DNA from 4 places in the Paenibacillus sp. BIHB 4019 genome. Region 4 is predicted to be linked to each of the others. Evidence: predicted binding sites of a transcription regulator. Region 4 holds the regulator's gene; each other region holds the start of a gene.

Region 1 (7,881 bases), 1.7 Mb from region 4:
AACATGAGCTGGCGCACCATCCCGGCAATGGACTGCTTGCTCCAATCTGCCGGTTTCAGCTTCTCCGGCTGAATGCCGACGTCCTGCCTCTCCTTCTGCTCCAAAAGCGCATGCAATAGATGGTTGCCGCTGCAGCAAGCACATTCGCCAAAGCCCTTCTTGCCTTGACCGCCCTCCTTGTTAACCGTTGCCGTATTCAATAGATAAACCTCCTTTATTCGCTTAAAATACGAGCTTCTATCGTTCCAGTGCGAGCTGGCCCGCTTGCTCCAGCGTTAGCCCCAGTTGCACATCCTCGCCTTCTATCTTCAAAGGATAAGTTGGCACCATGCCAGTATCTGGCGCCTGCACCTGCCCGGTATCCAGTGCGATCTTCCAATCGTATAGCGGGTCCAGCACAAAATGTCCCGATACCATGCCTTCCGCCAGTGGGCCTCCCCTGCGATGAGGACTGCGATTGTCCAGTGCATACAAGGTGCCGTCCGTTGTACGAAACACAACAATTTCCTTCTCGTTCAAGCGGATGACCCGCCCCATCCGTTCGCGAAAATCTTCAAGCGTGCCGATTTTAATATAGGTCAAATCCTTGTTTACCTGTGTAGTCATTTGGCTGCTCCTCTCCTATTTCAATTGAATGGCTTCGAACAGATAGCTGCTTTCCCCCTGCTCCTCTAGAGCTGCGCTCCACGGCTCCTGAAGCTCGGCTAGCACGGCTAAAATATCCTGATACAGCTCGCGGCGGCGGTCCATATTGTCAACGACTTCTGCTTTAATCGCCTCAATGCCCAAACGCTCCACCCACTCCGAGGTGCGCTCCAAATAGTTCGCCGTCAACCGATAATATTGGGTAAAAGCGCCCACCATCTGCACAAGCTCTTCATCCGTTTTCACTTTGCACAGCAGCTCGGCGATGCGCGGCTTGATTCCGCCATTGCCGCCAACGAACATTTCCCAGCCGCCGTCATTGCCGACGATGCCAATATCTTTCGTACACGACTCCGCGCAGTTGCGTGGACAGCCGTTCACGGCCATTTTGAACTTGGCGGGCATATCGATCCGCTCGAACGTTTTTTCCAGCCGAATGCCCATGCCGATCGAGTCCTGCGTACCGAAGCGGCAAAATTGCTGGCCGACGCAGGTTTTCACCGTGCGCAGCGCCTTCGCATACGCATAGCCCGAGGGCATATCCAGCTCTTTCCATACGAGCGGCAAATCCTCTTTCGCGACCCCGATTAAATCAAGCCGCTGGCCTCCGGTCACTTTGACCATTTTCACCTCATATTTCACGGCTACATCGGCAATTTTCTTCAAATCCTCCGGCGTCGTCACGCCGCCGTACATCCGCGGCACGACGGTGTAGGTGCCATCCTTCTGAATGTTGGCGTTCATCCGCTCATTGACGAAGCGCGAATCCTTCTCGTCCTCATGCGCTTGCGGCCACAGCATGCCCAAGTAATAATTGACCGCTGGACGGCATTTCGAGCAGCCCTCCGATTGATGCCACTCTAGTACATGCATGACCTCTTTCACAGTCGTCAAATGCTTCTCTTTTATCGCAGCTACGATCTCATCGCGGCTCAGGTCGGTGCAGCCACAAATGCCAGTCTTGGTTTTCTGCCCAGCATATTCGTCTCCTAGCACATATTGCAGCAAATGGCTAACCGTCGGCACACAGCCGCCGCACGAACGCCCAGCCCCAGTGCATGCCTTCACCTCATCGACCGTGGTGAGCGAGTTGTCCTTAATCGCCTTTACGATGCTCCCCTTCGATACGCCGTTGCAGCCGCATACGATTTCATCGTCGGCCATTTGCGCTACGCGATCAGCGGCTGACAGCGCAGTGCCGGCCGTTCCCATCAGCTCCGCATAAATAGCGTCCGTCATCGCCGCCCCTTCGCGCACCCATTGCTGAATTCGGCTCGAATCGCTGACATCGCCATAAAGCACGCCGCCAACGATGGTATCTCCCTTAAGCAGCAGCTTCTTATATTGCTGTTTCCAGTCATCCTGCTTGCGAATAACCGTCAGCTCCGGCTGATCCAAAAATACGCCAGTGGAAAATACATCAACGCCCGAAATTTTCAGCTTCGTCGACAATTGCGTCCCCTCGTAAGGCTTCGTTTGCACGCCGCATAGCTGCTTCGCGAGTACAGCCCCCTGCTCAAACAGCGGGGCGACCAAGCCATAGCAAACGCCGCGGTGCTCGGCGCATTCGCCAACAGCGTACACGCCTTCCGCCGACGTTTGCATGTAATCATCGACGACGATGCCTCGTTTCACTTCAATGCCGCTCGCGCTAGCCAAAGCCGTATTAGGCCGTATGCCTGCTGCCATGACGATAAAATCCGATTCCAGCTTCGTTCCATCGCTGAATGCCAGTCCCTCTACGCGCTCGCCGCCATAAATTTCCGCCGTCTGCTTTTCCATAAGAAAATGCAGTCCCTGCCGCTCCAGCTCCGCCTTCAGCATCGCCGAAGCGCTCGGGTCAAGCTGGCGCTCCATTAAATCCGCCATCAAATGGATAACCGTCACGTTCATGCCCAAATTGAGCAAGCCCTTGGCAGCTTCCAATCCAAGCAGCCCGCCGCCAATCACGGCCGCATTGCGATATTGCTTCGCTGTCTCCAGCATGACGCTGCAATCCGAGATGTCGCGGAAGCCTACGACGCCCTGCTTCTGATGCCCAGGAACGGGCAGTATAATGGGATTCGAGCCTGTTGCTATAATTAGACAGTCATAGGCTGCGAACAGCCCATTGTCCGCAAAAACGATTTTTTGCTGCGTATCAATAGAGGTTATAGTCGTTCCCGTATGCAGCGTAATCTGATGCTCCTCATACCAGGTCCAGCTGTTCAAAATAATATCGTCCATCGTTTTGCTGCCTTCCAAAACATAAGAAAGCATGATCCGGTTATAGTTTGGATGCGGCTCGCTGCCGAATACCGTGATGTCATATTGCTCCGGGGACAGCTTGAGTATATGCTCCAGCGTGTTTATACCCGCCATCCCATTGCCAATCAGCACAAGCTTCTGCCGTGTGATTCCCATTGCAATCGCCTCCCTGTCCAGCTTTCATCGTACTCACCAACAGTATAAACAACAATGATCGGGAGTTATGTGATATTTTTCACAAAATCATCGATTAAAATTAAAATAGCCCCTTGCCGCCATTGTCTATAGCGTAAGGGGCTAGCCTATATTTTCATGGGCCTTCAAGCTAGCTGACTTGTCTCCAAATGCATGCTTACAGGCGGATTAACGCGCCGCGCTCATCAGCCGAGCGAAGCTCTGCTTCAATAATTTCCAGCGTGCCTACAGCGCTTTCCGGCATACAGACGGATACAGGCGTACCTGCGTTTACCGATTCAAGGAAATATTTGATTTGGCGGTAATAGCCCATGTCCGGCGATAGATCAGCTACAAAGCCCGGCTCGTTGTTGGGATTTACTTTAACCTGTCCGTTCTCAAACAGCAGATTGCCGCCTTCAAAATTGACGCGATACGTCATCGCAAAGCCGAAATCGCCTTCGAGCGTCCAGTCCGCTTGCGCATTCAGCACTTTGCCGTCCGGGTAGACGTAATTTGTCGATACCGTATCGTAGCCGCTGCCTGGAATGACGTTGCGAGCGAGCGTCGATACTTGCTCCGGCTTGCCGAACAGCCAGTGGATCATGTCGGTATCATGGATATGCATATCCAGTACAGCCCCGCCGCTCTTGCTGCCGTCAAGGAACCAGCCTTTAGGGGCGGCAGAGCCTCTGAAGAAATAACCGCCCGTTACCGCGCCAAAACGGTTATCGTCCACGACGGTCTTCAAATATTCATAGGCTGGCCAGAAGCGCAAGCATTGGCCGATCATCAGCGTTTTGCCTGTGCGCTCAGCTGCTTGCGCCATTTTCCAGCCATCAGCGGAATTTCCGGCTACCGGCTTCTCGCAAAGCACATGCAGCCCCTTTTCCAGCAGGGAGCAGGTCAGCTCGGCATGCAAATAAGTCGGCAGCGTAATGTCGACGATGTCGAGTTCCTCGTTTTCGAGCATTTTCTCAATGCTGTCATACAGGTTGTACGGCGATAGATCATAAACCTCTTGGCCCGTCGCCATATTGCCGGAAGCTTTGCCATTTTTCAATTCCTCGATCATCAGATCGCAAATCGCTGCCAATTGTACTGGCGCGCCCTCTTCTGTAAGACGAACATAGTTGTCGAAATGCATGCGTCCCATAAAACCGAAACCGATAAGACCTACTTTTAACATCGTGAATCCCCCTTATCAAATAAAAGCTTTTGGCGAAATGAGTTAGCCGTTTCCGCGGCCCAAAATCGCATCCATCGCTTTGGAAGTATTAAAAATAATTTGCTCCGCATGATGGGTATACGGCGGAATCATTTCGGCCGTGACGTAATTGTCATAGCCGATCGCCTGCAGCGCCTCCATGACAGCTGGATAATTCACATCGCCTGCAAGCAGGTCGACAAAACCATGCAGCCCGCCCGCTTGGCGACGGTAATCCTTGAAATGAACCTTCTTGATCCGATTGCCCAAAATGCGTACCCACTGCTCTGGATAACCGTTTTGCACGACGTTTCCGACATCGAAATAAGAGCCAACGTAACTAGAGCCGAATGAATCAATAAACCCGCGCAGCTCAAGCGGCGACAGCAGAAATTTATTCCATACATTTTCAATGCCAATCGATACGTTCGCGCTTTCGGCAAAAGGAACGAGCTTCGCAATCGACTCTTGGGCACGGTTATACGCATATTCGTAATCCGTTACTTCGCTGCCGGGAATAAAATCAACGCCAACCGCGCCAGGAATGACCAAAATCGTATCGACGCCAAGCGCCGCCGCAAGCTCCAGTTGTTTTTTGCATACATCTATCGCTTTGCTTTGCGTCTCCGGATTCACGCTCGTCATCGCATAATCCCAATACAGTCCCGTTGCTAGGCCCGCGATTTCCAGCTCCGCTTCCTCTAGACGCGCCTTAATGTCGCGAATTTCCTGATCCGTTGCCGCGAGGCTCAGCTCGCCTGTGCCGTTAAGCGACAGCTCGATGCCCTCGAAGCCGGCTTTTTTCGCCGTTTGGATGCAGCTGGCGATAGTGGTATTGCTGTTGAATGACCAAATATTAATCCCTTTTTTCATTTGAGAGGCCTCCTGTTAAATAAATTTAGATTAAAAGCTGGATGAACAAGGATCGGCGCTGCGTAAAAGATTTGGTTTTCGATCGCTATTGCCTGCGAACGCTCCGCTTCTCAAATCCAAACCTTTTACTCCGCTTGCCTTGCTCACCCAACTTTTAAGAAGCTTTAATTAAAAATGAGCTTGCCGAAATGCTGCGGCAGATGGAAATTTACCGCTCGCGTAGGTAGCCATGCTTGATACTCGCGTATCCCCTGAACATCTTGATCAATGCGGTATAGATTGATCCGCATCGATAAACCAGGGGCGAAGGGACGCTGGAAATTGGATGCTGGAATATCAATGTAATACAATAAGCTGCCTTGACCGTCTGATTGTACGGACGTCTGGAGGCGGGAAAATTGCCATTTTAAATCAGAGGAGCTGATGCCGCCTGAGCCGTCATTTTCGATGATGGCATCAAATACGACGTTATGAGGGCTAACCTCCAGCTCCATATAACGCCGGCCTTCCCCCTCCTCGTCAATAAACACCTCGACTACATCCTGCTCATAAAGCGGCTCATCCCGCTGCGTAAAATCTGAAACGATATGCGAATCCTTGCACGCAAAACGGATATGCAATTGCTCCGAACTCCAGCCTATCCTTACCTCTGTCCGCTCCCTTGGCGGCGCGCCCGTTACTGTATCTACCAGCTCCAACGCCTCACAACGGCCCCAATCCAGCGACGCGGATGAAGCGCCAGACTTAGCGGGCTCAAGCCGCTTGCAAATGTAGCTGCCTCCAATGGCTGCTATAGCGGAATCCATCAGCTTCATGCTCCTTTTTTAGCAAAATCCGTTATGTTGAATCCCTTTAGCAAACATGTGATAATACATTTATAATAGCTGATTTAATCGGTTTTTTATTTAGTCGAAAAAGAGATTATTTGCACAAATCCGTTTTATTGCACATACAAAAACAGGAAAGGCGGTTGACTCCGTGGACAACCTTGCTGCACGCTACCCTCTGCAAAGGATAGCTCCTTTTCGGGAATGGTCGCCGAGCGTCCATTACGCCCAATTTCAAAGCCTGCCGCCGGGCGCTATGCCGCGGCGAAGGCTGTATGATTTTGAGCTGCTGTATGTGACCCATGGAGAAGCAGCGACGCATATGCAAGGGCAGCGCTACACGCTTACAGCGGGCCAGCTTATTTTTTTGCCCTCGGGCGTCTATCACCAAAATGAGATTATATCGACTCCTGAAGCGAGGTTTCTCGGCATACACTTTGATTTTTTCGATGAGCTGGACGTTCAGACCGAGGCAGATATGGTCGTCTATACAGAGGAGGCTCAGGCAGATAAATTTGCGGTGGAGGCTTGCGCCGAGCAGCTCGCTCCGTTATCGGCAACCATTGTCTATACGCCTTCCCTCGTATGTGTCCAGCTTATGGAGCAACTCGTGCATGAGTTTACGATGCGTCCGCCCGGCTATGAGCTCGCCTGCAAAGCGTATATGCTGCAAATTCTCACCCATTTGCTGCGCTCCTCCTTATCCAGCTCCGCTACGCAGGGTTCTGTCCATGGGGACAAGCTGCTGGAGGTCATGAAGCAAATTGAAGAAGCACCCGCGGAGCGGTGGACGAATACAAGCCTTGCGAAACGGCTGAATTTGAGCGTCGATCATATGGCGAAGCTGTTTAAACAAATGGCGGGAATGCCGCCAAGCGAATTCGTGCAATCGATCCGCCACCGGGAGGCAAGAAGGCTGCTGCGCGAATCCGGTCTATCGATTGAAAGCATCGGCGAAAGCGTTGGCTATCCCGATATCCATTATTTCAGCCGTATTTTCCGCCGCCATGAAGGCATCTCGCCGCGCGAATACCGCAAGCTTTCGAACATTTTATAAGCAGCAGCCCCGTAACAAGCATGCCAAAAAGAGGACGCCTGATTTACATCAGAAGTCCTCTCATTGTTATTGCGGGCCCTAAAAGCTTAACTATAGGTGCTTGCAAAGCCGTGTTATGGGGTTGCATGCGTAAGCTTGCTGCTGGTGGAATGGCGGAGCAGACAGCGATAAGGTATGACCATTTTGACGGCGATTTCATATTGATTTTCCAAATAATCGATCAGCAGCTTGACTGCGAACATGCCCATCTCCAGCTTGGGCACATGAATGGTTGAAAGCGGCGGCGAAGTAAATTCGGATATTTCAATGTTATCGACGCCAAAAAAAGCAATGTCATCGGGAATTTTCAGCTCGCGCTCCGTCGCTGCGCGCATCGCCGCAATAGCCATCATGTCGCTGGCGGCAAAAATAGCCGTCGGCCGCTGCGCATTGTTCGCAAAAGCCTGCTTCGTCAGCTCGTAGCTGAGCGCCACATCCCATTTCACATTAATGACCCATTCATCGTCAATCGGCAAGCCCGCTTCCTTCAAGGCGCTTTGATACCCGAGAAAACGTTTTTCCGCACGGAAGTCATCCTTGTATTCCGAGCCGCCTATATAGGCGATATGGCGATGGCCCTGCGCGATAAGATGGTTCACCGCTTCCTTCGCAGCCGCCTCCCGGTCATAGCTGACCACGGGAACCTCCCGATCGGCAATATCGACGCCGACGACCGCCCGGACATTCGCTTTAATCCAGCGGTACGCTTCAGGATCGATCCGCTCCACGACGAGCATGCCGTCGATTTGATGCTCCTTCACGAGTGCCTGAAGCTGCTCGGTATCGGTTTCCTTCTCAATGCTGTATACGAA
Region 2 (7,881 bases), 2.0 Mb from region 4:
TGTTTATCCATAATAATAAAAAATCCTGAATGATAAAATTTAGTCGCTGGCGTAAATATTGAATTAGGCAGGCAAGTGTTTAAATGAATTCAGACGATGATGAATCTATGCTTATCCATGCAATCGAGCGATTAAACGTCCGTCGTAATTGTAACCCCGAACGAGGTGGTAGGTTAATGTTTAATTTAACGAGCTTTGGAAAACGATCCTTCCGCTGTTCATGCTTGCTCTAATCATAGCCTATCTGATATTGATCTTTGCTTTGAGAAAAAAAGTGTGAGAGCATAAATCATGCATGCCTCGATTTAAAATGGATTCACCGAAGCGGGAATTCCTTACTTTCGCATGAAGATTTTTAAAGCAAAACGTTGGACCTAATGGCGGAAATATTGACTTAAGGCGCTATAAAGGGTATTATTACACAATCTTGAATACGAACAGTAAGGGTGAAAATCTTGAATTCGAAACTGCAGATTAAGAACGTTATTTTAGCCGACAAAGATCTTGCCTCAGGGTTATATCAGTTCATCATGACACTTAGTGAAGGTTCTAAGGCGCGTTTGTTCTACAGCCAGAAGCCAGTATGGAGATTAACAGGCGTTACGCGTATGCTGAACGTGCCGTGTCCATTGTGCCGGAAAGACTACTACTGTAATTGCTTTGAGAAGAACATTGCTCATTTCAATCAGCAGATCATCGAGAAGGATCTTATTCCGGAACCGACGAATAGCTAATACTTGTTTGAAAAAAGATTAAAAAAACAGGCATCCCCGCCGCTGGCTGGTGGATGCCTGTTTTTTTGCGCTTTATGCCTAAATTTCCTTCGGCGTCTTCAAGCCGAGCAGCTCTAAGCCTTCCTTAAGCACATCGGCAGCCACCTGCACCAGCTTAAGCTTAACGATCCGCTCCCCAGCGTCCCCAGCGAGCACCTTGTCGTGATGATAGAAACGGTTGAACGCTTGGGCGAGCTGAATCAAATATCTGGCGAGAATGGATGGCTCATGCCGTTTGGCGGCGTCTCCAAGGACTGCTGTGTAGCGCAAAAGCATCTTCATTAGCAGCCAAGCATAATCGCCTGTCACATACTCATAATCGGCAGGCTGAGGTGCTGCGGCGACGTCGCTGCCGGCCGCTTTTGCCAATATCCGCTGCGTTCTGGCGTAAGCATATTGCACGTACGGGCCCGTTTCCCCTTCAAAATTCAGTACATCCTCCAGCACAAAATCGACCGCAAGCAATCTCGTATTTTTGAGATCCCCGAACACGACGGCGCCGATGCCAACCGCTTCGGCTACCTCGGCCTTTCCTGCTAGCGCTGGATTCTTTTCCTCTATTTTTTGCAAAGCCCGCTGTACCGCTTCATCCAGCACTTCTTCTAGAAAAACGACCTTGCCGCGGCGAGTGGACATTTTTTGCCCATCCAGCTTCATAAGCCCGAACGGGATATGCTTGCAGGCGGCTGCCCAGGCAAAGCCCATTTTCTCAAGCACGAGAAACAGCTGGCGGAAATGCAGCGATTGCTCCGAGCCGACAACATACAGCAGCTCGCTGCCCTTCATTTCTTCATGGCGATATATGGCGGTCGCCAAGTCGCGCGTCGCATAGATGGATGTGCCATCGGATTTTCGAATGAGGCAGGGCGGCAGCTCATGCTCATCCAGCCGGACGACCTGTGCGCCTTCACTTTCCTCCAGCAGTTGCTGCTCCTGAAGCTGCTGGACGACGGCGTCCATTTTATCGTTATAGAAGCTTTCGCCGAGAAAATGGTCAAAGCTCACGCCTAGCCGTGCATACAGCTTATTGAACTCCTTCAGGCTGTCGGCAATAAACTGGCTCCAGCAGCGAATCGCTTCAGCATCGCCAGCTTCCAGCTTGGCGAACCAGCTGCGCGCCTCATCCTCCAGCGCGGGATGCTGCTCTGCCTCTTCGTGAAAACGCACATACAGCTCCAAATAGCCCTTAATGGGATCTGCTGCAAGCTGCTGCTCGTCGCCCCATTTCAGATAGGCGGTAATCATCTTGCCGAACTGCGTGCCCCAATCGCCCAAATGATTGACGCTGACCGTCTCATAGCCAACCTTGCGCAAAATATGGTACAGCGCATTGCCGATCATCGTCGAGCGCAAATGCCCAATGCCAAACGGCTTCGCAATATTGGGCGAAGACATGTCGATGATGACGCGCTCTCCATTCCCAATGGCTGCGTGCATGAGGGTTCCGCTCTTCCAATCTGCAATAAGCTGCGCGGCTGCCAGCTCCCGGTTCCATTTGAAATTCAAATAGGGTCCGGCAGCCCGAACGCTCCAGCCCGCATCTGCCAGCAGGGGCTCAAGCCAAGCAGCGATGCTAGCGGGGCTTTGTTTCATCGTGCGAGCTAACGTGAAGCAGGGGAAGGCGACATCGCCAAGCTCCTCATCGGGCGGGTATTCCAGCAGGGGCCGAATTTCTGCTTCGGGCAGAGCGAGGGCTTTCGCCAAAGCCAGCGCAATTTTGTCCATTAACAGCATCATCATCATCCTCTCCAAATAATCGTTCAGGCCAGAGCGGCACGCAAAAAAGACCCCGTCTCTAAAAATAAGAGACGAGGCCTGTTATCCCCGCGGTACCACTCTTGTTGCCGCCTCCGCACAGAAGCATAGAGGGGCATCTCGCCGTTGTAACGGTGCTGAACCGGACGTCCCTAGCACGATTGCTCGTTTCAGGCCGCCATCTCCCGGGTGCGCTTCACCTAATTGTCCATTGCCGGCTCCCACTGTCCCGGCTCGCTTGAAATGGCACCCATATAGGTTACTCTCCCGTTCCTTGATGTTAATTAACAGCTATCATATCGGATACGATCAGAAAAATCAATCCGTTTTTAATCGGCCAAGCTTGCAGCTATTCTTTCTCGGTTACGAGGCATAGGCTCTCAATTGCCTGGCGTATAATCGAGCATGAGCGCTCCATCAGCCGCTGCTCCCGCGACGTCAGCTTGAGCTCGACGATTTCCTTAACCCCGCAGCGGGCGATGATGGCAGGGACTCCGGCGCATACTTGCCGCTGGCCGTATTCGCCGTTTAATATCGCAGACACGGCAATAATGCGATGCTCATCGTTTAGAATAGAGCGGGTAATATGTGCCAGCGCATTGCCGATGCCAAAGCTGGTCGAGCCTTTGCGCGTATAGATTTCCCAGCCGGCATTGCGGGTCTGCTCCGCGAGCGCTCCGAGCTTCACATGCCCGAAGCGCTCGGGATGCTGGGCCAAAATATGCAGCAGCGGCTTGCCGCCAACCGTCACATGCGACCAGGCGGGAAACTGCGACTCGCCATGCTCTCCAAGCACATAGCCCTGCACGCTGCGGGCATCCACAGGAAAATGCTCGCAGAGCAGCGTCTTGAGCCGCGAGGAGTCGATGGACGTTCCGGTGCCAATCACTTGGCAACGCGGCATGCCGGACAGCTCCCACACGACATACGTCACAATATCCACAGGATTGGCGGCCGCTACAAAAATTCCGTTGAATCCGCTGTTCATAATGCGCGGAATCATCGTTTCATAAATCTCGCGCACTGTATGCAGCACATCGAGCCGATCGTCGCTGCCGACGGGGTATGCTCCGGCACATAGAAGAATAACGTCCACATCTCCGCATTGCTCCAGCGTTCCAGCAGCAACCTTTGTGCGGCCATGGACAAAGTCCATGCTGTGCGACAAATCGAGCGCCTGTGCGTAGGCCCGGTCGAACGTGCGGTCAATGAGCAGCAGCTCATCGCAAATCGACTGGTTAATTAAGGCATACGCGCAGCTTGAACCGACCTGACCGACTCCTACAATGGCGACCTTGCGCGCTTTGTTTGCCATCCTTATGCATCTCCTCCGCCGTTAACCTCGTTACGCTATTATATGCGGCATCCAGCCCATGATGTGACGGCCATGTTCAATCCATGTTTGTCTATGTCACATGGAAGCAAAAGCGTGAAAATATGCACATTTTGATCTGCCAGCCAATGGAGGATAGCGCTGTGCTTGTCAACATATCCACAGAGTTATGCACATTATCAACAGTGTTCAAATGGAGTATTTTCCGCCACCTCCAATACTTATCCACAAGTGAACAGGGAGGATTGTCCACACTGTACAGGTCGGAAGTCCTAAGGTTGAATATAGATAAACCGCTTATTTTCGTACATTTACAATCTAACTTTCAGCTGTCATGATAGGGAAAGTATATGTGGGCAGACACAGATGGAGGAATGGATTTCATGTGGCTTGTATTATCCTTGCTGGCGGCGACGAGCTTTGGGCTGCGGGGGATTTTGTATCATTGGACGAGCCAGCAGGCGCTTAATCGCAATGCGCTGCTGTGCGGTGTATTTTTCTCAGGGGCGCTGATTACACTTGTTTGTACGCTGGCGACTGGAGCATCTTTCACCGTTTCATCGCTTATTGGCGTGCAGATGGGACTGCTCTCTTTCGGAGCAAATGCGAGCATGTTCAAGGGCTTTGCCGTGGGCAAAGCCTCTATTGTTGCGATTTTGACCGCGCTTCCTTCGGCAATTGTCGTCGTTGTCGCCTTCGCGGTATGGGGCGAGACGCTCAATATTGCGCAGCTCAGCTCCTTTATTATCATTATTGCGGGTATATTGCTGGTGCGTTATTCCAATGATATTACCCGTGGCAATTTGCAAGGAGCGCAATGGGGGCTGCTGGCGATGCTGCTGTTTGCCGGAAACGATTTATCGGGAAAATGGTCGACGATGATGGATGCGCCGTTGTTTCCGACGCTTGTCTGCATGTTCAGCAGCGGCTCGATCTGCTTTGGGCTTTGGTGGCTGCGCGACCTGCGCTCCGTACGTGCTGCTTCTGCGGCAGCAGGCCAAGCAGCGCAGGAGATAGCGGCAGGTGCCGCTGCAACGACTCTTAATGCTGTTCATTCTCTTAATGCTCCTGCTGTTCTTAATATTGTTAATGTGGTTCAAACTGATATTACGGGCGGCGCCAGAAACGGGACTGCGAGTCCAAGCACTCAGCCAATCGTGAGCGCGGCAGTTCCAGCGGCCAACCGGGCAGGCACAGCAGGCAAACGCAGCTGGAGCTTCCGCCGCACGTTTTCCGTCGGGATGGCGGTCGGCATTACCAATGCTGTGGGCATGATGTTTATTGTGACGGCCTTTGATGTGGGGAAGGCGGGGCTGGTGTCGGCCGTAACGGCGCTTAATGTGCTAATTGTACTGCTCTATACGCGGTTTGTAGTGAAGGAGCGGTTCTCCAAACTGGAGACGATCGGGATTTCAACCGCGTTCGCAGGCATCCTGCTCTTGCGTTTGTATGGCTCTTAATGTGAAGCGGACCGCGCTGAATACAGGCGAGTTAAGTACGAAACGTCTATAACTTTAGAAAACTCAGTGAAAGTGTTATAATACAACCGTTCACTTATTTTACTTAACGGGAGGTTTCACTTACTATGAAAGATTTTGAATTGTACAACCCAACCAAGCTCATATTCGGAGCAGGGAAGGTACAGCAGCTTGGAGAGCTGGTCAAGCCATACGGGACGCAAGTTCTGCTCGTATACGGCGGCGGAAGCATCAAGCGTTCGGGGCTTTATGACGAAGTGATTTCCCAATTAAATAGCATTGGCGCAACCGTTCATGAACTGTCTGGCGTGGAGCCGAATCCGCGCCTGACGACAATTAATAAAGGGATCGACATTTGCCGCAGCGAAAAAATCGAGTTCGTGCTCGCCGTAGGCGGCGGCAGCGTGCTGGATGCTTCCAAGGCAATTGCGGCTGGGGCGCTCTATGATGGCGATGTGTGGGATTTCACGATCCGCAAAGCAGTCATCCAAGAGGCATTGCCGATCGGCACCGTGCTGACGCTTGCCGCTACCGGCTCGGAAATGAACGGCAACGCGGTTATTTCCAACTGGGAAACGCAGCAAAAACGCGGCCTCGGCAGCAAGCTTGTTTATCCGAAGTTTTCGATTCTTGATCCGAAGCTGACGTATTCCGTGCCGAAGGATCAGACGGCGAACGGCATCGTCGACATCATGTCGCATGTGTTCGAGCAATATTTCTCCCTAACGACCAATACGCCGCTGCAGGAGCGCTTTGCAGAATCCATTTTGCAAACGGTCATTGAAAATGGGGAAAAAGCAATCGAAAACGGCTCCGACTATGACGCCAGAGCGAATTTGCTGCTCGCTGGCACCTTTGCGCTCAACGGCACACTGCCGATTGGCGTCGTGACGGACTGGGCGTCGCATGGCATTGAGCATGAGGTAAGTGCGATTTATGATATCGCGCATGGCGCAGGACTTGCGATCATCTTCCCTAACTGGATGAAGCATGTGTATCAAGAGCGTATTGACCGCTTCGTGCAATATGCGGTACGGGTATGGAACATCGATCCGAGCGGCAAATCCGATGAGGAAGTGGCGCTTGCGGGTATCGAAGCGACACGCGCCTACTTTACGCGCATTGGCGAGCCTGCAACACTTGGCGAGCTGGGCATTGGGGGCGAGAACATTGACCGAATGGCGGCGGAAGCGACCGTATTCGGCCCAATCGGCTCCTTCAAGAGCTTGGACAAGGAAGCGGTCAAGAGCATCTTGACGGCGAGCCTGTAAGCCAGGAAGTCAAGCTTTTATAAAGCATTCAGGTACTGCTGCGCAAGCAGCACGCCTGAGTGCTTTTTTTTCTGGCGAGCAAGGGGGTCAGTTGTGCTCCAATCCTTGAAATTTCAATGATGGAATAGAAAATCTCTATTATCCGTGCCGTTGACCGCTGCATATATGGAGTGATAAGTTAAATTCATATAAAATAATCGGAATAATCGGATATTAGAGGAGGCTTTTTCAGATGGGAGATCAAGCAGCAGCGTATCGTTTTGCCCGCAACTTGCCCGCACGATCAATTGGCGGAACGAAGGTGACAGACCCGCAGCATGTTCATTTGTCCTACGGCTTTCCGGCAACGGACTTGCTGCCGGTTGAGGAGCTGCATGCAGCGGCGGCGGAAGCTCTTAAATGGGACCGGGCGGATGCGCTCCATTATTCGGGAGCGAAGGGGCCAGCCCGCGTCAGGGATTGGGTGCTGGCACGTTCCCGCAAGTTCGGCATTCATGCTGGGGCAGAAAACTTTATTCCGACCTTTGGCGCCATTCAAGGCATTGACCTGACCGCGCGAATTTTGCTAAACCCGGGGGATGAGGCTTGGGTAGAAGGGCCGACCTTCTTTAATGGCTTGCAGGCGTTCCGCGCAGCGGGTGCAGTCATCAAGTCGATCCCCGTCGATGAGGAGGGCCTTCAGGTCGAGCTGCTGGAAGCGGCCTTGAAGCAGGCAGCTGCAAGCAATGAGCCGATACCGAAGCTGCTGTACTGCATGCCGAACTATCATAATCCGACGGGTGTGAGCCTGTCGCTTGAGCGCAGGCGGAAAATTGCGGAGCTGGCGGTGGCCTACAATTTCCTCGTTTTGGAGGATGATGCTTATGCCGAGCTGAACATTAGCGGGGAGACGCTTCCTGCGATCTATTCGTTTGCGCCTGAGCAGGTCATCTATGTCAGCACGTTCTCGAAGACGCTAGGCCCTGGACTGCGCCTCGGCTGGGCAATTGCCGCACCGGAGGTCATTACGCATATGGCGACGCTGTCGCTGGGAAGCCAGCTTAATCCTTTTACCCAAGAGGTTGTTGGCGAATTGCTGCAGCATTATGGGTTTGATGAGCAGGTAGCAAAACTTGCCGAGCGTTATAAATTGCAGCGCGATACGATGATTCAAGCGCTCAGGAGGGAATTTGCGGAGCATATTGCGGTACAGGCGCCGGATGGCGGATTTTTCGTCTGGGTGACGTTTGACGAGCAGGTGGATGTGCGGCAGTTTGCGCCAGCAGCGCTTG
Region 3 (7,881 bases), 3.0 Mb from region 4:
GGCATTTATGTGCTGTGCTTGCATTTTCAGATGGGCATCGCAGGCGTCTGGCTGGTCAGCGCGATTGATCAACTGGTGCGCTCCATTTATTTGATGCAGCGCTTTAAGTCTCGGATGAATGCGAAACAGACGATCGCTCAAGTCGAGTAGAGGAGGATGTGCCTTGGAGCAGGATCATACACAGACGCACACGCATACACATACGCATGAGCATAAGCATCGCAAACAAATTATTAATCGATTGGCCCGTATTGAGGGACATGTTCGATCCGTGAAGGAAATGACGGCTGACGGACGTGACTGCTCTGATATTTTGCTGCAGATTGCAGCGGTGCGCAAGGCGCTCGATAATGCGGCCAAGCTGCTGCTGAAGGATCATCTGGAAAGCTGTGTGGTGGATGCCATTCACCATGGGGAGAAGAAGACGCTGGAGGATTTGAATAAGGCGCTGGAGCATTTTATACGCTAGATAAAGCTTGCTACAAAAGGTAAAAACAAGCCGTGTTTCTCTGCTGCAGAGAAGCACGGCTTGTTCTATGCTTATTTTTTACATAAGGCTATTCGCTCTTCCTTCGGGTGAGTGCCAGCATAAGGAAGGAAATGAGAACGATGGCAATCGTCCATGCCCAAGCCATCGCCATGTTGCCTCCGTCTACAGCGACGTAGATCGCGGTTGGCACTGTCTGGGTAACACCCGGAATATTGCCAGCAATCATAAGTGTTGCACCGAACTCGCCGATCGCTCTGGCGAAGCCGAGTATATAAGCGCTGATGAGTGAAGGCCAAACAAGCGGCAGCGTAATGTAGCGAAAAATCTGCCATTCATTGCCGCCCATAGAGCGGCCTGCATCCTCTAGATTATGATCGACCCCGGAAAAGCCAACCTTCATCGTCTGGTAGACGAGGGGGAAGGCAACGACTATGGAGGCGATAACCGCCGCCCACCAGGTGAAAATGACTGGAGCATGAAACACCCACTCGATCAGCTTGCCCATCCAGCCTCTGCGGCCGAGCAGCACAAGCAGCAGAAAACCAACGACCGTCGGCGGCAGTACAAGCGGCAGCATAAATAGCGTCTCAAGCAGCAGCTTGCCTTTGAACTTTGCTTTTGACATCCATCTTGCAATAAGGACCCCTAGCAAAAGGGTTACGACACTCGATAGTAAGGCAACCTGTAGAGAAAGCCGGATCGGCGTCCAAAATGCGGGCCAATCTATGCCTGCCCCAATCATTTCGCCGCGGAGAACCCGTATTTAGTGAATACGTTCATGGCATCTTCTGTTTGCAGGTAAGCGTAAAAAGCTTCCGCTTCACTTTGATGCTTCGTTTCTTTCACAATACCGATTGGATATACAATTGGCGTATAAGTTGCTGGATCAACAGCAGCAGCGATTGTCACTTTATCGGAAGTCAACGCATCTGTACGATAGACGAAACCAGCGTCTACATTTCCTGTTTCTACATATTGCAGCACTTGGCGCACGTCTTTCGCTTGGACAAGCTTGGATTGCAGGCTGTCCCACAGCTTAGCGTTCGTCAAAGCTTCCATTGCATAGTTGCCGGCAGGCACGCTCTCTGGAATACCGATTGCGATTTTGCCAAGGGTATCTTGGCTGAGATCAGCAATAGCGGATACTTTCACTTTGCTGTCAGCTCCCGTTACAATAACGAGCTCGTTAGCCAGAAGTTTCATTTGCTGGTCTTCCGCAATAAATCCTCCTTCAACGAGCGCTTTCAGGTTTTTGGAAGAAGCAGAGAGGAACAGGTCAGCCGGGGCGCCTTGTTCTATTTGCTGCTGCAATGCGCCGGATGCGCCGAAGTTAAAGTTTAAGGTAATGGATGGATTCGCAGCTTCATAAGCTTGCTTGAGCTCTTGAAGGGCATCGGTCAAGCTGGCAGCAGCAGAGATCGTTAAATCTACTTTCTCGGCAGGTGCAGGAGCTTCGCTCGCCTGCGGAGATGCGGATTCTGCAACAGCAGCGCTAGGACTGCTTGCGCTTGTGTTTGAGGCAGCCGTTCCAGTATTGTTCGCCCCGCATGCCGCGCATACAAGCAGCACAGCCAACATGAAAAATAGTACAGCAGGTTTCTTGAAAGGTGTAAGCATAAACTCTCCTCCAAATATAGTTTATTATATCTATTTATAACTAAACATCATTATAGACTGGTGTCAATTCGACTGTAAAGTGAGATGGGAGGTTTGAAATAGATTATGCTACAATTAAAGGTATGAAAATAATAACCGAATTCAACCTGCGACCTGGGCTGGACGAGGCTAAGGAGATCCCATATGTCCGCTGACATCTCATATACTACTGAAGAAATTGCCAAGCTTCTGAAAATTTCCAAACTAACCGTATACGATTTGATTAAAAAAGGAGATCTGCCCTCCTACCGGGTAGGCAAGCAGATGCGGATTGACGCTTCCGATCTGGAAGCGTACAAGCTGCGGGCAAAAGGCCTCCAAGCCAGTGCGCCTGCCGGCAAGCCAATGGCTTCCCAGCAGCAAGGCGCTCCATACGCGAAAGCGCTGGATTTATCGGACCGAAACGCTGCCTTGTCAACGGCTGGCGGGGGACGCCCGATTGTCATTACCGGGCAAGATATGAGCCTGGATATTTTGGCCAAGCATATCGAGCGGGAGGGACCCGGCTTGCGCCCGCTGCGCTCCTATGTCGGCAGCATGGACAGCCTGATATCAATGTATAGGGGAGAATCTGACATCGTCAGCACGCATCTGCTGGATGGCGATACAGGGGAATATAACGTTCCCTATATTCGTAAACTATTGATTGGGGCACCTTATATCGTTGTTCATATGTTGGCGAGGAGCGCAGGCTTGTTCGTGCAGCAGGGCAATCCGCTTAAGCTGGCAAGCTGGGCCGATTTGGCGAAGCCAGGACTTCGCCTCATAAATCGGGAGCGCGGGGCCGGTGCTCGCGTGCTGCTGGATGAGCAGCTTCGATTGCATGGTATTCCGGCAGCTTCCATAATAGGCTATGACCAGGAGCAGACGAACCATCTTGGAGTAGCGGCTCAGGTTGCGTCAGGCGAGGCAGATGTGGGTATTGGAACGGAGAGGGCTGCAGCGATCGTCTCCCGCCTTACCTATATTCCACTCGTTCAGGAGCAATACGACCTGGTTATGCTGAAGAAGCCGGACAATCAACTCTTCATTGATGCGGTCATTCGCATTTTACGGTCGCAAAGCTTCAAGCAGGAGTTGGGAGCCATCGAAGGGTATGACTTGACGCGTACGGGAGAAATCGTTGCAGAAAGCTGAGAACATCATAAGCAGGAAGAAGGAACAGCGGATGGACCATTTTAAAACAGGAAAAGAACGGTTTGTACAGTTTATTTTAAATAATAAATTCGTCATATTTTTGCTCGTGCTGCTCCTGGTTAGTCTGAATATTTTTGTCATGAGCAAAATCTCCTACGTGTTTACGCCGCTCGCTGTATTGTTCAAGACGGTGCTGCTGCCGATTATTTTGGCGGGTGTAGCTTATTATTTGCTGAATCCGATTGTGGATTATTTGGAGACGAAGAAGGCTCCGCGTGTTTATTCCATCTTTGTGATTTTTGCGGTTATTTTAGGCCTGCTTACGATTTTGATGACGGTGGTCATTCCGCTTGTAACTACACAGATCGTCAGTCTGGTCGATAATTTGCCGGGCTATGGGGATCAGTTGCGAACGAAGTTTGATGAGCTGATGCACAGCGGCGACCTGCGGGATATTGAGCGGTGGCTCAATGTTAACCCGTCGGATTTAAGCGGCAATATTGCGAAGCGGGCGACTGAACTGCTGAATGGCGTATGGCAAAGTTTGGGCTCATTCGTAGGGGCGCTTAAAGATGTCGTGCTTGCGGTCATTACGCTGCCATTTATTTTGTTCTACTTATTAAAAGATGGCAAAAGGCTGCCGGATTATATTGCAGCTATTCTGCCAACGAACATGAGAGCGCACACGAAGCGCATTATGGGCGAAATGAACGGCCAAATCAGCAGTTACATAAGAGGTCAGATTATTGTAAGCTTCTGCATTGGGGTGCTGCTGTATATTGGTTATTTGATCATTGGGCTTGAATATTCGCTGGTGCTGGCGCTGATTGCCGCATGTACAGCCATCATTCCGTATCTGGGCCCAGCTATCGCGATTACGCCAGCGCTCATTGTTGCGATGGTAACCTCACCTGTCATGCTGCTGAAAATGCTTGTGATCTGGACGATTGTCCAGCTTATCGAAGGAAAGTTTATTTCTCCGCAAATTATGGGAAAAAGCATGCATATTCATCCCATTACGATTATTTTCGTCATTTTGACCGCTGGAAACTTGTTTGGATTGGCGGGCATTATTTTAGCCGTTCCAGGTTATGCGGTGCTGAAAGTGATTGCGACGAATTTCTTCCACTGGCTGCAGGCGCGTTCGCCGCTTTACGCAGCGGAGGAAGTGAATGCGGATAATGATTTTAAGCTATAATATAAGCATTATAAAACGAAGGGCTGCTTGCAAAAGCAGTCTTTTTATTAAAATATAAGGATGCATAATCTGGCTGCACAACATTTTCCTCTATTTCAAAGCGTAACGGCAGCGCCTTTAAGGGGCGGCAATGCCGTTTATGTTTGAACTTTTCAAAAGTAACTAAAAGTTGTAATTGCAGTTTTTGTCGCAAAGGAATAAAATGAACATGAGTGTGGTCAAGTCCCTCTAATGATGCATCCTTATTGTGAAACATTTCACAATTTCAGGCTTTTTTCAGAGGCGGCTTGCAGTTGTAACGGCGTTTAACTAATCATGCAACAATCAACGCAAGGGAGGCATTTTTCGTATGTCGGAAACATTAACAGAGCAAGAAGTACAGACGGGATCTGTACGTAGTGAACTGGACGTTCTGGAGCAATTGCTTAAACCGGAAATCCAAAGCTCGCTGAATCAGCTGGTAGAAAGCTTGCCTAAGCTTGCTGAAATGGTTACTTTGATGACCAAAGCTTATGATGTGGCAACAACTGTAGCGAATGACCAAGTGCTTATGGGCGACATGAAGCATGGTATCGAGGAATTCGTTAAGCCAATTACGGACAAAGCCAAAGGCATTGCATCGGCTGCTGTAGAAGCTAATGATCGTGCACATGCAGAGCCTACGACAATCGGTCTGTTCGGCATTCTCAAAATGCTGAAAGATCCTCAGGTCCAACAAACATTGCGTTTCGCGCAATCGTTCTTGGATGTATTGGCAGAGCGCAACAAACAGCGTTAAGATCGGATCAGAATGAGAACGGAGGATCAGTATGTCTAAGCATATTTTGATTTTGGGTGGCGGTTATGGCGGTTTGCTGAGCGCATTGACAACTCGCAAATATATGTCTCCCGAGGAAGCAAGCATTACCGTTGTTAACCGTATTCCATCGCACCAAATCGTAACGGAATTGCATCGTCTGGCCGTTGGCGGCGTTCATGAGAACAACGTCGCTTTGCCGCTGACGAAGCTGTTCAAAGATAAATCCATCAATTTGGTTATCGACACAGTCGACAAAATTGATCCGGACCAGAAGCAAGTTCACCTTTCCAGCGGTGCAAAAACTTCCTACGATACGCTTGTTATCGCTCTTGGCGGCGAAACAGCATTTTTCGGCATCCCAGGCCTTGAAGAGAACAGCCTGACGCTGAAATCGGTTGAGGAAGCAAACTGCGTGAGCGCGCACATTCAAGAGCGTCTTGCTGCATATGCAAAATCCAAAGACAAAGCTGACGCAACGATCGTTGTTGGCGGCGGCGGCCTGACTGGTATTGAGCTGATCGGTGAAATTGCCGACATGCTGCCAAAATGGTGTGAGCAGTACGGCGTTAACATCAGCGAAGTATCGGTATACAACGTTGAAGCAGGCCCGTCGATTCTGGCTGGTTTCCCTGTGGAGCTTGTTGACCGTGCGAAAGCAAGCCTTGAAAAACGCGGCGTTCAATTGCTGATGGGTATTGCGGTTACAGAAGTAAAAGGCAACCAAGTTATTTTGAAAGACGGTCAAACGCTTGTGGCTAACACATTCGTATGGACTGGCGGCGTTACAGGCAACCCTGTTGTAGCAAACTGCGGTATTGAAGTAAACCGTGGACGCGCTACAGTCAATGAGTTCCTGCAATCGACTTCGCACCCTGAAGTTTACTTGGCTGGCGACAACGCAGTTGTATTTAGCCCAGACGGCCGTCCATATCCGCCAAGTGCACAAATCGCATGGCAAATGGGCGAAGCAATCGGCTACAACCTGTTCGCGCAATCCAAAGGCTTGCCGCAAAAATCGTTTACATTCGTTAACTCCGGCGTTCTTGCGAGCCTTGGCCGCAAAGATGCAATCGGAACCGTTGGCGCAAGCCAGCTTCGTCTGAGAGGCACTACAGCTTCCCTGATGAAAGAAGCAAGTAACGTTCGTTACCTGTCGCATGTTAACGGCTTGTTCTCGCTTGTTTACTAATTAATGAATTAATAACCATAATAAGTCCTCGTTTAAACGGCAGCAGCTGTTTGGGCGAGGACTTTATTTTGTTCCCTTGAAGATGGTACGATAAGGAGAAAGGGGGACAACGGGTATGGAGCATTATGTTGAATTTTGCCTCGGCAAGAAGGGCGCTTATGAAGATTATCCTTTCGGACCGGAAGCGCTGGTTATGAAGGTTGAGGGAAAGATGTTTGCTTTGATTTCTGACGACCGGAAATCGATATCGCTCAAATGCGACCCTGTCATTGCTGAAAATTTACGCGAGCAGCATGCGGCGGTCATCCCTGGCTACCATATGAACAAGAAGCACTGGAATACGGTGCTGCTCGATGGCAGCTTGGAGCAAGACGAGGTCGAGAGCATGATCACCCATTCCTATGAGCTGGTTGTAAAGTCGCTTCCGAAGGCGGTACGCGAGAGCTTGAGCGGCAGTTAATGGGCGGAAAGTATGGTCTTTGAGGCTCATTTTAGGTATAATAAAAGTATTGAGCGTTTAATTGAATAAAAAGCTGTTTTTCGGAGGAGTCTGTCAACAACGGGATTTCTCTGTCTGCTTGTAAAGAGCCCGTATATATGCGGGCTCTTTTTTATGTTTTTTGCTGCAAATAAGGAGGAAAATAAAATGGAATTTATTTTAACGTTAATGCTAATTATCGCGGTGTCCAAAATAGCAGGGGCACTCTCCGTCAAGGCCGGCCAGCCTGCTGTACTCGGAAAGCTGCTTGCAGGCATAGTCGTGGGTCCCGCCTTGCTTGGGTGGGTAAACAATAGCGACTGGCTGGCTCATTTCTCAGAAATCGGCGTGCTGCTGCTCATGTTTATCGCAGGGCTTGAGACGGATTTGGAGCAGCTGCGTAAAGACTGGAAAGCGTCATTTTCAGTGGCGCTAGGGGGCATTATTTTGCCATTCGCCGGAGGATATGGGGCTGCTGTTTTGTTCGGCTTATCCTCCGCGCAGGCGATTTTTCTAGGGCTGCTGCTCTCCGCCACCTCGGTCAGCATATCGGTGCAAACGTTGAAGGAAATGAACAAGCTGAGCTCTAGAGAAGGCACGACGATACTCGGAGCGGCGGTTGTAGATGACGTGGTAGTCGTTGTTTTGCTGGCTGTGGTCATGAGCTTGCTTGGATCAGGAGGAGATGTCTCGATTCCGCTGCTGCTCGGGAAAAAAGTGCTGTTCTTTGCTGTTATTATTGCCGCGAGCTGGTGGCTGGTGCCGATCGTCATGAAGCGGCTGGCCCGCTTCCCGGTTACAGAGGCAGCGATAAGCGCTGCGCTGGTTATCTGCTTCGGCTTCGCTTATTTCGCAGACGCTATGGGCGTTGCTGGCATTATCGGAGCATTCGCTGCGGGGATTGCGATTGGGCAAACGCCGCTTCGCCATACGG
Region 4 (7,881 bases):
AGCCATTTGATTGTCGATGAAGCACATCATGTGGAGGAAGTAGCAAGCAAGCATTTAGGCATGCAGCTCGGCTATTATTCGATAACGAATGCGATAACCCGGATGTTCAAGGATAGTCGTTCCGGCTTGCTGCCCTCGTTGCGCATTCATCTTCAGCAGGAAAGCGATGAGCGGGTTCAAGGCTGGCTTGAGACGATTGACACCATTATCCCGACCTTCACGGAAGTGAAGGAGCATTGGGAGAGGCTCTTTGAAATGCTGTACAGCTTTGTGCAAGCTTCTCCTGACGCGACGGGTGAAAACAATCAATCCGTTTATCGCCTGCGAGGCGACAGCCTGCCTGAAGGCTGGTCCGAAGTGCTCGCCGAAGAGACCAATATTCATACGGAGCTCATACGCGTGCTGAAGACAGCTGAGAAAATGTCCGAGGAAATTAAAGACCGCATCGATGAGCTGGCCGTACAGGCGCTTGTAACGGACTTGAATGGCGTTTTGCGCGATTTGACGAGAGTTAAGGATGATCTGCGCAGCTTTATGAAAGTCGATCAGACGACGGACGTATTCTGGCTGGAAGCCAACATGACCTACAAGCATCGCTCGCTGCATCTTTATGCGGTGCCGATTGATGTGAGCAGCCAGCTTCAGCAGTATTTATTTGATGTGAAGGACAGCATTATTTTAACGTCAGCTACCCTTTCGGTGCAAAAGTCATTCCAGTTTGCCGAAGAGCAGCTTGGACTTAGCGGCTTTGAAGAGGCGGGCAGATTGCGCACCGTACAGCTGGCATCGCCGTTTAATTACCGGGAGCAGGCGCTCGTCATTATACCGCGCAATTTCCCTGTTCTTAAAGGCTCGGCGGGCGAGCCCGCATTTATTTCAATGCTCGTCTCTTCTTTGGCAGATGCGGTGCAGCAGACCAATGGCAGAATGCTGGTGCTGTTCACCTCTTACCGAATGCTCAAGCAGGTATATGACCCGCTTAAAGCGGCGCTCGCGGCCACCAGCATTCAAGTGCTGGGCCAAGGCATCGACAGCGGCAATCGTACGAAGCTGACGCGGCGTTTTTTGCAGCAGCCAGAGTCCGTTTTGCTTGGTACAAGCAGCTTTTGGGAAGGCGTTGACATTCCAGGCGAAGCCTTGACTTGCCTTGCCATCGTCCGATTGCCATTCCAACCGCCCAATCATCCGCTGCTGGAAGCGAAGTCGGAATTGCTGCAGCGCCAAAAGCAAAATCCATTTATGAAGCTGTCGATTCCGCAAGCGGTTATTCGCTTCAAGCAGGGATTCGGCAGGCTCGTGCGAACGGCGAAGGATAAAGGGATTGTCATTATTTATGATACGCGAGTGATAGAAACGTATTATGGCAAGCATTTTCTGTATTCCTTGCCTGGCCCGAAAATTGAGCATATGCATATCGAGCAAATTGTACCGAGAATGAAAGAATGGCTTGGTGCCGAGAGGGAGGAGGAGAACGGGTGAAGCAGACGAAAATATCGGAGGCGGTCGTAAGACGCCTCCCCATTTACCTGCAAGTGCTGAACGAGCTGAACAACCGGGAGGTGCAAACCGTTTCGTCCCAGGAGCTTGGCGTCAAGCTGGATTTGAATCCGGCGCAAATCCGCAAGGACTTGGCGTATTTCGGCGATTTTGGCCGTAAGGGCATCGGCTATGATGTGACTTATTTAATTGAGAAGATTCGCCAAATTCTCAAGCTTGACCAGACGATAAATGTCGCGCTTGTCGGTGCGGGTAATTTAGGCCATGCGCTGTGCAATTATAATAAATATTCCAAAGACAATATGAAAATCATCGCGGTGTTTGATGTGCATCCATCGAAAATCGGCTCGCAAATTAATAATTTGACCGTTATGCCGATGGATATGCTGAAACAAACGGTGGAGGAAAACAATATCCGGATCGGCATTATAACCGTTCCCGGATTTGAAGCGCAAAATGTCGCTAATCAATTCATTGACGCTGGCATTGAAGGCTTGCTTAATTTTGCCCCAGCGATATTGAAGGTACCAGAGGAAATTCGCATTCATCATGCTGACTTTACGAAAGAGCTGCTAAGTCTGGCATATTACTTGGAGAGGGAAAGGGATGACGAAAATGAGCCAAATTTGGATTGAAAATGGACGTTTTGTAACGATGGAGGACGGCGAGCATGTGCTGCAAGGGCATATGGTTGTAACCGATGATCGCATTACATATATCGGAGCAGAAGCTCCAACTGGGCTGCAAGCCGATGTGCAAAAGCTGGATGGCAGCAAGCTTGCCTTTATGCCGGGTCTAGTAAACACGCATGGACATGCGGCTATGACTTTGCTGCGCGGCTATTCCGATGATCAAAACCTGCAAGTATGGCTGGAGCAAAAAATGTGGCCGATGGAAGGCAAATACATCGACATCGATACCCGTGCAGGCAGCGCGCTTGCCGTGGTGGAAATGCTGAAATCCGGTACGACGGCTTTCGTGGATATGTATGACCGCATGGACCAGCTAGCCGAAGTTGTTGAACAGTCCGGCATTCGCGGCTGTCTGACGCGCGGCGTCATCGGCCTTTGCCCGGAGGATGTACAGCAAGCGAAGCTGGCGGAAGCGATTGCTTTCGCACGCGATTGGAACGGCAAGGCCGATGGCCGGATTACGACGATGATTTCGCCGCATGCGCCTTATACATGCCCGCCAGATTATATTGAGAAATTTGTACAGGCCGCGCATGATTATGATTTGCCGCTGCATACGCATATGTCAGAATCGATTGCCGAAGTAGAACAAAACGTTCGCGATTATGGCGTTCGTCCCGTTCAGCATCTCGACAATTTAGGCTTCTTCTCGCGTCCGGCGCTCGTTGCTCATGCGGTGCATTTGAATGACGAGGAAATTGCGCTGCTGGCTGAACGCAAAGTAGCCGTATCGCATAACCCGGTCAGCAACCTCAAGCTGGCAAGCGGCATTGCCCGCGTTCCTGCTTTGCTTCGCGCAGGTGTAACTGTATCGCTAGGCACGGACAGCGCGGCAAGCAACAACAATCTTGATCTGTTCAAGGAAATCAATCTTGCGGCTTTGCTGCATAAAGGTGTTTCTGGCGACCCTACAGTTGTGCCAGCGATTGAAGCTTTGCGTATGGGAACGGTATACGGCGCTCGCTCCATTTGGCAGGAGGATTCCATTGGCCGCCTGCGCGTTGGCATGAAGGCTGACTTCATCGCAATCGATATTGAACAGCCGCATTTTTATCCACAGACGGATATAGTGTCCCATTTGGTATACGCTGGCTCTGGCCGCGACGTTAAGCATGTTTGGGTGGACGGCCGCCAGGTTGTACGGGATGGCGAATGCACGCTGCTCGATGAGGAGAAAATTCGTCACGATGCTCAGGCGAGCTTCGAGAGGCTGTTGAAGGCATAATGCGGGCGAGAACGAGAAAGCCGTTTTGGACGGTAAAACGGGCTGTCTTTATTTCAGTTATTTTTATTATCGCATTGCTGACCGTTACGATTGTTTATTACCGTGCCGTGCATAAGGATTTATGGGCAGAGGAAGCGCCGATTAAAGCGCATGCGATTGAAGCCGCACAGTTGACGGAAGTTACCGGGATGACGAAGCAGGTGTGGGATGGCATTTCCTGGGTTGTAAAAGGGAATACGGCTGATGAACAAGACGTTTATGTATTTCTGACGACAGCGGAAGGTCCTGTGCTCACGGTGAAAGCGACTGAGCATATTACACAAGAGCAGGCAGATACTGCTTTACTGGGCAGCGAGCCGGATGCGGATATTAAAAGAACACAGCCGGGTTTGCTGAACGGCGAACCGGTGTGGGAAATTTTTTATAGCCGTGATGAAGCGATTACGAAATATTATTATGCGTATTATTCGTTCCGCGATGGCGCATTTTTGAAGAAATATAGTTTGGTAGGTGACAAGGCGTCCTAGCTGTAATGGATGCCTTAGCTGTAACAGTTGGAATTGCTGGCTATTATTACACCCCCTTATTCAACAGGCGATGTGATATACTTTCGTGTATCGGAGTGGATATGCGTTTGGCATATCACCGTCATTTTGAGAGGGGGATTTTTACGATGTTCAAACTCAAGATTATGCCGATTTTGATAACAGCTGCTGCGTCCGCCCTCGTTTTATTTGGAGGCTGGCTTATTTATCATCAGGTTGCATTCGCAGCTCCGCTTGCCAAGGCGGTTGATTCAATAGAAGGCATTGCTTCATCCGAGACACCTATTATGGATACGGACCGTATTACTTTCCCGCTGACGCTTTCAGCTGGAGCGGATTTAAAGCATGTATATGAAACGATAGCGGAGCAAAGCAAATCTGTCATTGGAAGCCGCGACATTCAGCTCGATATTGCGAATACAAGCTCGAACGCCAAGCTGGATCAGCTGTGGTCATCGTCTCTATTCAAAGTGGCTGAAGCGATGGAGCACAAAAACTATTCGACTATTCCTGAGACGCTGAAAGCTTTGGCGGATGAACATTCAGGTGTTCACGCTGTAACCGATATGGATGACACCAATGTATATATTACGCTGAAAGATGGTACGGCTACGAAGTATATCGTGCTTCCGCGTGTAGCCGCACAGCTGGAGGTGTCCAGTTATGCGTAAATACGGCATCGAAATCGCAATTGGTTTTATTCCGGTATTGATTGCCTTTCTTTTATTTGTGAATGTGAATTTAATGCCTTTTGTGCTGCTTGTCATTATCGCTGCTGCTGTCGTTTATTTAGCAACCGGCAGAGGAAAGCTTGCGCATGCTTCAGGTACGAAGCGGCGGAAGGTATCGGACAGCGTGCCATTCTCCTTTGAGCAAATTGGCGGACAGGAGCGTGCCAAGCAGGAGTTGATCGAGGCGCTCGATTTTCTAGTTCGGCATGAGGAACTGAGCAAGCTCGGCATTCGGCCGTTGAAGGGGATTTTGCTGACGGGACCTCCGGGAACCGGGAAGACGTTAATGGCGAAAGCAGCCGCGCAATATACCGATTCGATTTATTTAGCTGCCTCGGGCAGTGAATTTGTGGAGATGTACGTCGGCGTCGGGGCAGGCCGGATTCGTGACTTATTCAAAGAAGCGCGGACGAAAGCGAAGAAAGCGGGCAAGGAAAGCGCCGTTATTTTTATCGATGAGATCGAAGTGATCGGCGGCAAACGCGATGGCGGACAGCATCGGGAATATGATCAGACGCTTAATCAGCTGCTTACGGAAATGGACGGCATCCATGCCGATACGGCGCCGCGGCTGCTCATTATTGCGGCAACGAACCGTAAAGAAATGCTCGACAGCGCACTGCTTAGGCCCGGACGGTTCGACCGCCATATTGGTGTAGAACTGCCGGACAAAAAAGCACGCTATCAAATATTGAATATCCATGCGGCCAACAAGCCGCTTGCCGATACGGTGGAGCTGGAGAAAGTAGCTGCTGAGTCGTTCGGCTTCTCCGGCGCACAGCTTGAGAGCGTCATGAACGAAGGCGCCATTTATGCGATGCGGGAGCAAAGCGAGGTCATTGAAGAGCAGCATCTGGCTATGGCGATTGACAAGGTCATGATGGGCGAGAAGACGGATCGCGAGGCGACGAAGGAGGAGCGCGAGCGTGTGGCGCTGCATGAGCTCGGCCATGCGATTTCAGCAGAGCTGCTGCGTCCGGGCAGCGTATCTCAGGTTGCCTTGTCCCCGCGTGGTCAGGCGCTAGGCTATGTGCGTCATAATCCCGAGCAGGATCGTTATTTATACACGAGGGATTTTCTGAATGGGCAAATTATGATTGCGCTTGGCGGGGCGGCGGCTGAGGAAATCTTCTACGGCAATCGCAGCACGGGGTCGCGTGGCGACTTTGATCAGGCGATGAACATCGTTCGTACGCTCGTCGAATCAGGCTTAACGGAGCTTGGCATAATTCATCCCGAAATGATGACTCCTGATGCCTGGGCGAAGATCAATCGCTCTATCCTTGACGATTTAATGGCCAAGACGACTGCGATGCTGGCGACGAAGCGTCAAGTTTTTCTGGACGCGCTTGATGTCCTGATCCGTGAAGAAACGCTCAGCGGCATTGAATTTCGTGAATTGCTTAAGAAGTTGTCACATAGCGCATAATAATTCAGCATGAATAATCCTCAATTTATTACAATTTGAAGGCAGACGACATGTCTGTCTTCTTTTTTTTCAGAAAACCGTTATAATAAACATTGAACATAACTATAAAGAGAATGTTTCTCATTTACATGGTGTAGGGAAACGACAAGGAGAGAATCATGTCTATCAAAAAAGTTGGCGTAGTTGGCGCAGGAACAATGGGCCAGGGTATTGCTGAAATGTTGGCCTCTAATGGGCTGGACGTTCATTTAATCGAGATTTCGGAAGAACGATTGACATATGGCAGGCAAATGATCGAACTTAGCCTGGATAAACAAATCGAGAAATGGGCTTTGACACAGGCGGAGAAGAAGCTGATTATGAATCGTATTCATATGACATTGTCTTATAATGCACTGGCCGAATGCGAGCTTGTCATTGAGACGGTTACCGAGGACTTGGAAAGCAAGAAGGCTGTCATTAGCCAAATAGACGACATTTGCGGCGCTGATGTTATTTTGGCGAGCAATACGTCGACGCTCAGCTTGACGGAGCTGGCTAGTGCATCTGCACATCCGGAACGGGTGATTGGGCTTCATTTCATCTATCCGGTACTCAAAATCGATTTGGTGGAAATTGTTCGTGGCCTTAAAACGAGCGAGGATACCTTTACGAGCACGAAACATTTCGTTGAAGAAATTATTCATAAAAAAGGCGTCATGGTATTTGAATCTCCCGGATTCGTAACCTCCCGCCTTATTTGCTTGTTCATAAACGAAGCTCTGCACGTATTGGAGGAAGGCGTTGCTTCTGCGGAAGACATCGATAGCGCGATGCGTATCGGCTATTCCTTCCAGCACGGTCCTTTCGAGATGGCAGACCGCTTCGGCCTCGATTCGGTGCTTGCTGCACTGGACCGCATGTTCCGCGAATATGGCGAGCTCAAATACCGCCCTTCCATCGTCTTGAAAAAAATGGTGCGTGCTGGCCAACTGGGTGCGAAAACAGGCGTTGGCTTTTTCAAATATGACAAGGATGGGGATCGGATCTAATGAAAGTACTCGTTATTAATGCAGGAAGCTCTTCTCTAAAATATCAGCTTTATGACATGCGCGATGAATCGGTGCTGGCAAGCGGCCGAGTTGAACGGATCGGCATGGATTCCTCTATCGTAACGCATGAACCAGCAGACAAGCCGGAAGTGCGCGATGTGAGCGAAATTTTGGACCATGTGACGGCAGTTAAAAAGGTTATCGACATGCTGACTCATCCGGATCATGGCGCAGTTGCGACAATGGATGAAATTGAGGCGGTTGGACATCGCGTTGTGCATGGCGGGGAAGTATTCAACAGCTCTACGCTTGTTACACCGGAAGTTAAGCTTGAAATTCGCCGCTTGTTTGATCTTGCGCCGCTGCATAATCCAGCCCATATGATGGGGATTACGGCGGTTGAGGCGAATATGCCGGGCGTTCCACAGGCTGTTGTATTCGATACAGCGTTCCACCAGTCGATGCCGAATACCTCTTACCTATATCCGATCCCGCAGGTACTCTACCGTCGCCACAAGGTACGCCGCTACGGCTTCCACGGCACATCGCACCAATATGTGAGCCAACAAGGCGCAGAGCTGCTTGGAAAGCCGCTGGAGTCGCTTAAAATGGTTACAGCGCATATTGGCAACGGCGCAAGCTGCACGGCGATTTTGGATGGCAAATCGTTTGATACGAGCATGGGCATGACCCCGCTTGAAGGTTTAATGATGGGTACGCGCAGCGGCGAC

Evidence for each region. Region 4 encodes Rex, which represses fermentation and respiration genes when NADH is low (regulators of the CRP and FNR family bind a similar motif). Its sites were predicted from a motif close to TTGTGAAATATTTCACAA; they were not measured.
Region 1: the regulator Rex is predicted to act here: its motif matches at 3,116-3,133, upstream of nirB (nitrite reductase large subunit NirB).
Region 2: the regulator Rex is predicted to act here: its motif matches at 3,956-3,973, upstream of BBD42_RS13545 (L-lactate dehydrogenase).
Region 3: the regulator Rex is predicted to act here: its motif matches at 4,727-4,744, upstream of BBD42_RS09170 (DUF1641 domain-containing protein).

The regions. Positions count from the first base shown of each region.
Region 1 is NZ_CP016808.1:6,830,808-6,838,688, forward strand. It holds gene BBD42_RS29670 (hemerythrin domain-containing protein) at 1-200, opposite strand, end outside; gene nirD (nitrite reductase small subunit NirD) at 238-606, opposite strand; gene nirB (nitrite reductase large subunit NirB) at 622-3,048, opposite strand; gene BBD42_RS29685 (Gfo/Idh/MocA family protein) at 3,245-4,255, opposite strand; gene BBD42_RS29690 (sugar phosphate isomerase/epimerase family protein) at 4,298-5,146, opposite strand; gene BBD42_RS29695 (carbohydrate-binding family 9-like protein) at 5,311-5,952, opposite strand; gene BBD42_RS29700 (AraC family transcriptional regulator) at 6,125-7,030, shown strand; gene BBD42_RS29705 (LacI family DNA-binding transcriptional regulator) at 7,144-7,881, opposite strand, start outside.
Region 2 is NZ_CP016808.1:3,180,000-3,187,880, forward strand. It holds gene argS (arginine--tRNA ligase) at 813-2,516, opposite strand; T-box leader at 2,575-2,812, opposite strand; gene BBD42_RS13545 (L-lactate dehydrogenase) at 2,878-3,843, opposite strand; gene BBD42_RS32225 (EamA family transporter) at 4,245-5,321, shown strand; gene BBD42_RS13555 (iron-containing alcohol dehydrogenase) at 5,447-6,610, shown strand; gene BBD42_RS13560 (aminotransferase-like domain-containing protein) at 6,843-7,881, shown strand, end outside.
Region 3 is NZ_CP016808.1:2,154,249-2,162,129, forward strand. It holds gene BBD42_RS09140 (MATE family efflux transporter) at 1-150, shown strand, start outside; gene BBD42_RS09145 (metal-sensing transcriptional repressor) at 164-469, shown strand; gene modB (molybdate ABC transporter permease subunit) at 558-1,232, opposite strand; gene modA (molybdate ABC transporter substrate-binding protein) at 1,229-2,107, opposite strand; gene BBD42_RS09160 (substrate-binding domain-containing protein) at 2,291-3,283, shown strand; gene BBD42_RS09165 (AI-2E family transporter) at 3,315-4,481, shown strand; gene BBD42_RS09170 (DUF1641 domain-containing protein) at 4,831-5,259, shown strand; gene BBD42_RS09175 (NAD(P)/FAD-dependent oxidoreductase) at 5,291-6,469, shown strand; gene BBD42_RS09180 (MmcQ/YjbR family DNA-binding protein) at 6,585-6,929, shown strand; gene BBD42_RS09185 (cation:proton antiporter) at 7,116-7,881, shown strand, end outside.
Region 4 is NZ_CP016808.1:5,168,269-5,176,149, forward strand. It holds gene dinG (ATP-dependent DNA helicase DinG) at 1-1,479, shown strand, start outside; gene BBD42_RS22595 (redox-sensing transcriptional repressor Rex) at 1,476-2,132, shown strand; gene BBD42_RS22600 (amidohydrolase) at 2,113-3,414, shown strand; gene BBD42_RS22605 (hypothetical protein) at 3,414-3,941, shown strand; gene BBD42_RS22610 (hypothetical protein) at 4,088-4,630, shown strand; gene BBD42_RS22615 (AAA family ATPase) at 4,623-6,119, shown strand; gene BBD42_RS22620 (3-hydroxyacyl-CoA dehydrogenase family protein) at 6,278-7,150, shown strand; gene BBD42_RS22625 (acetate/propionate family kinase) at 7,150-7,881, shown strand, end outside.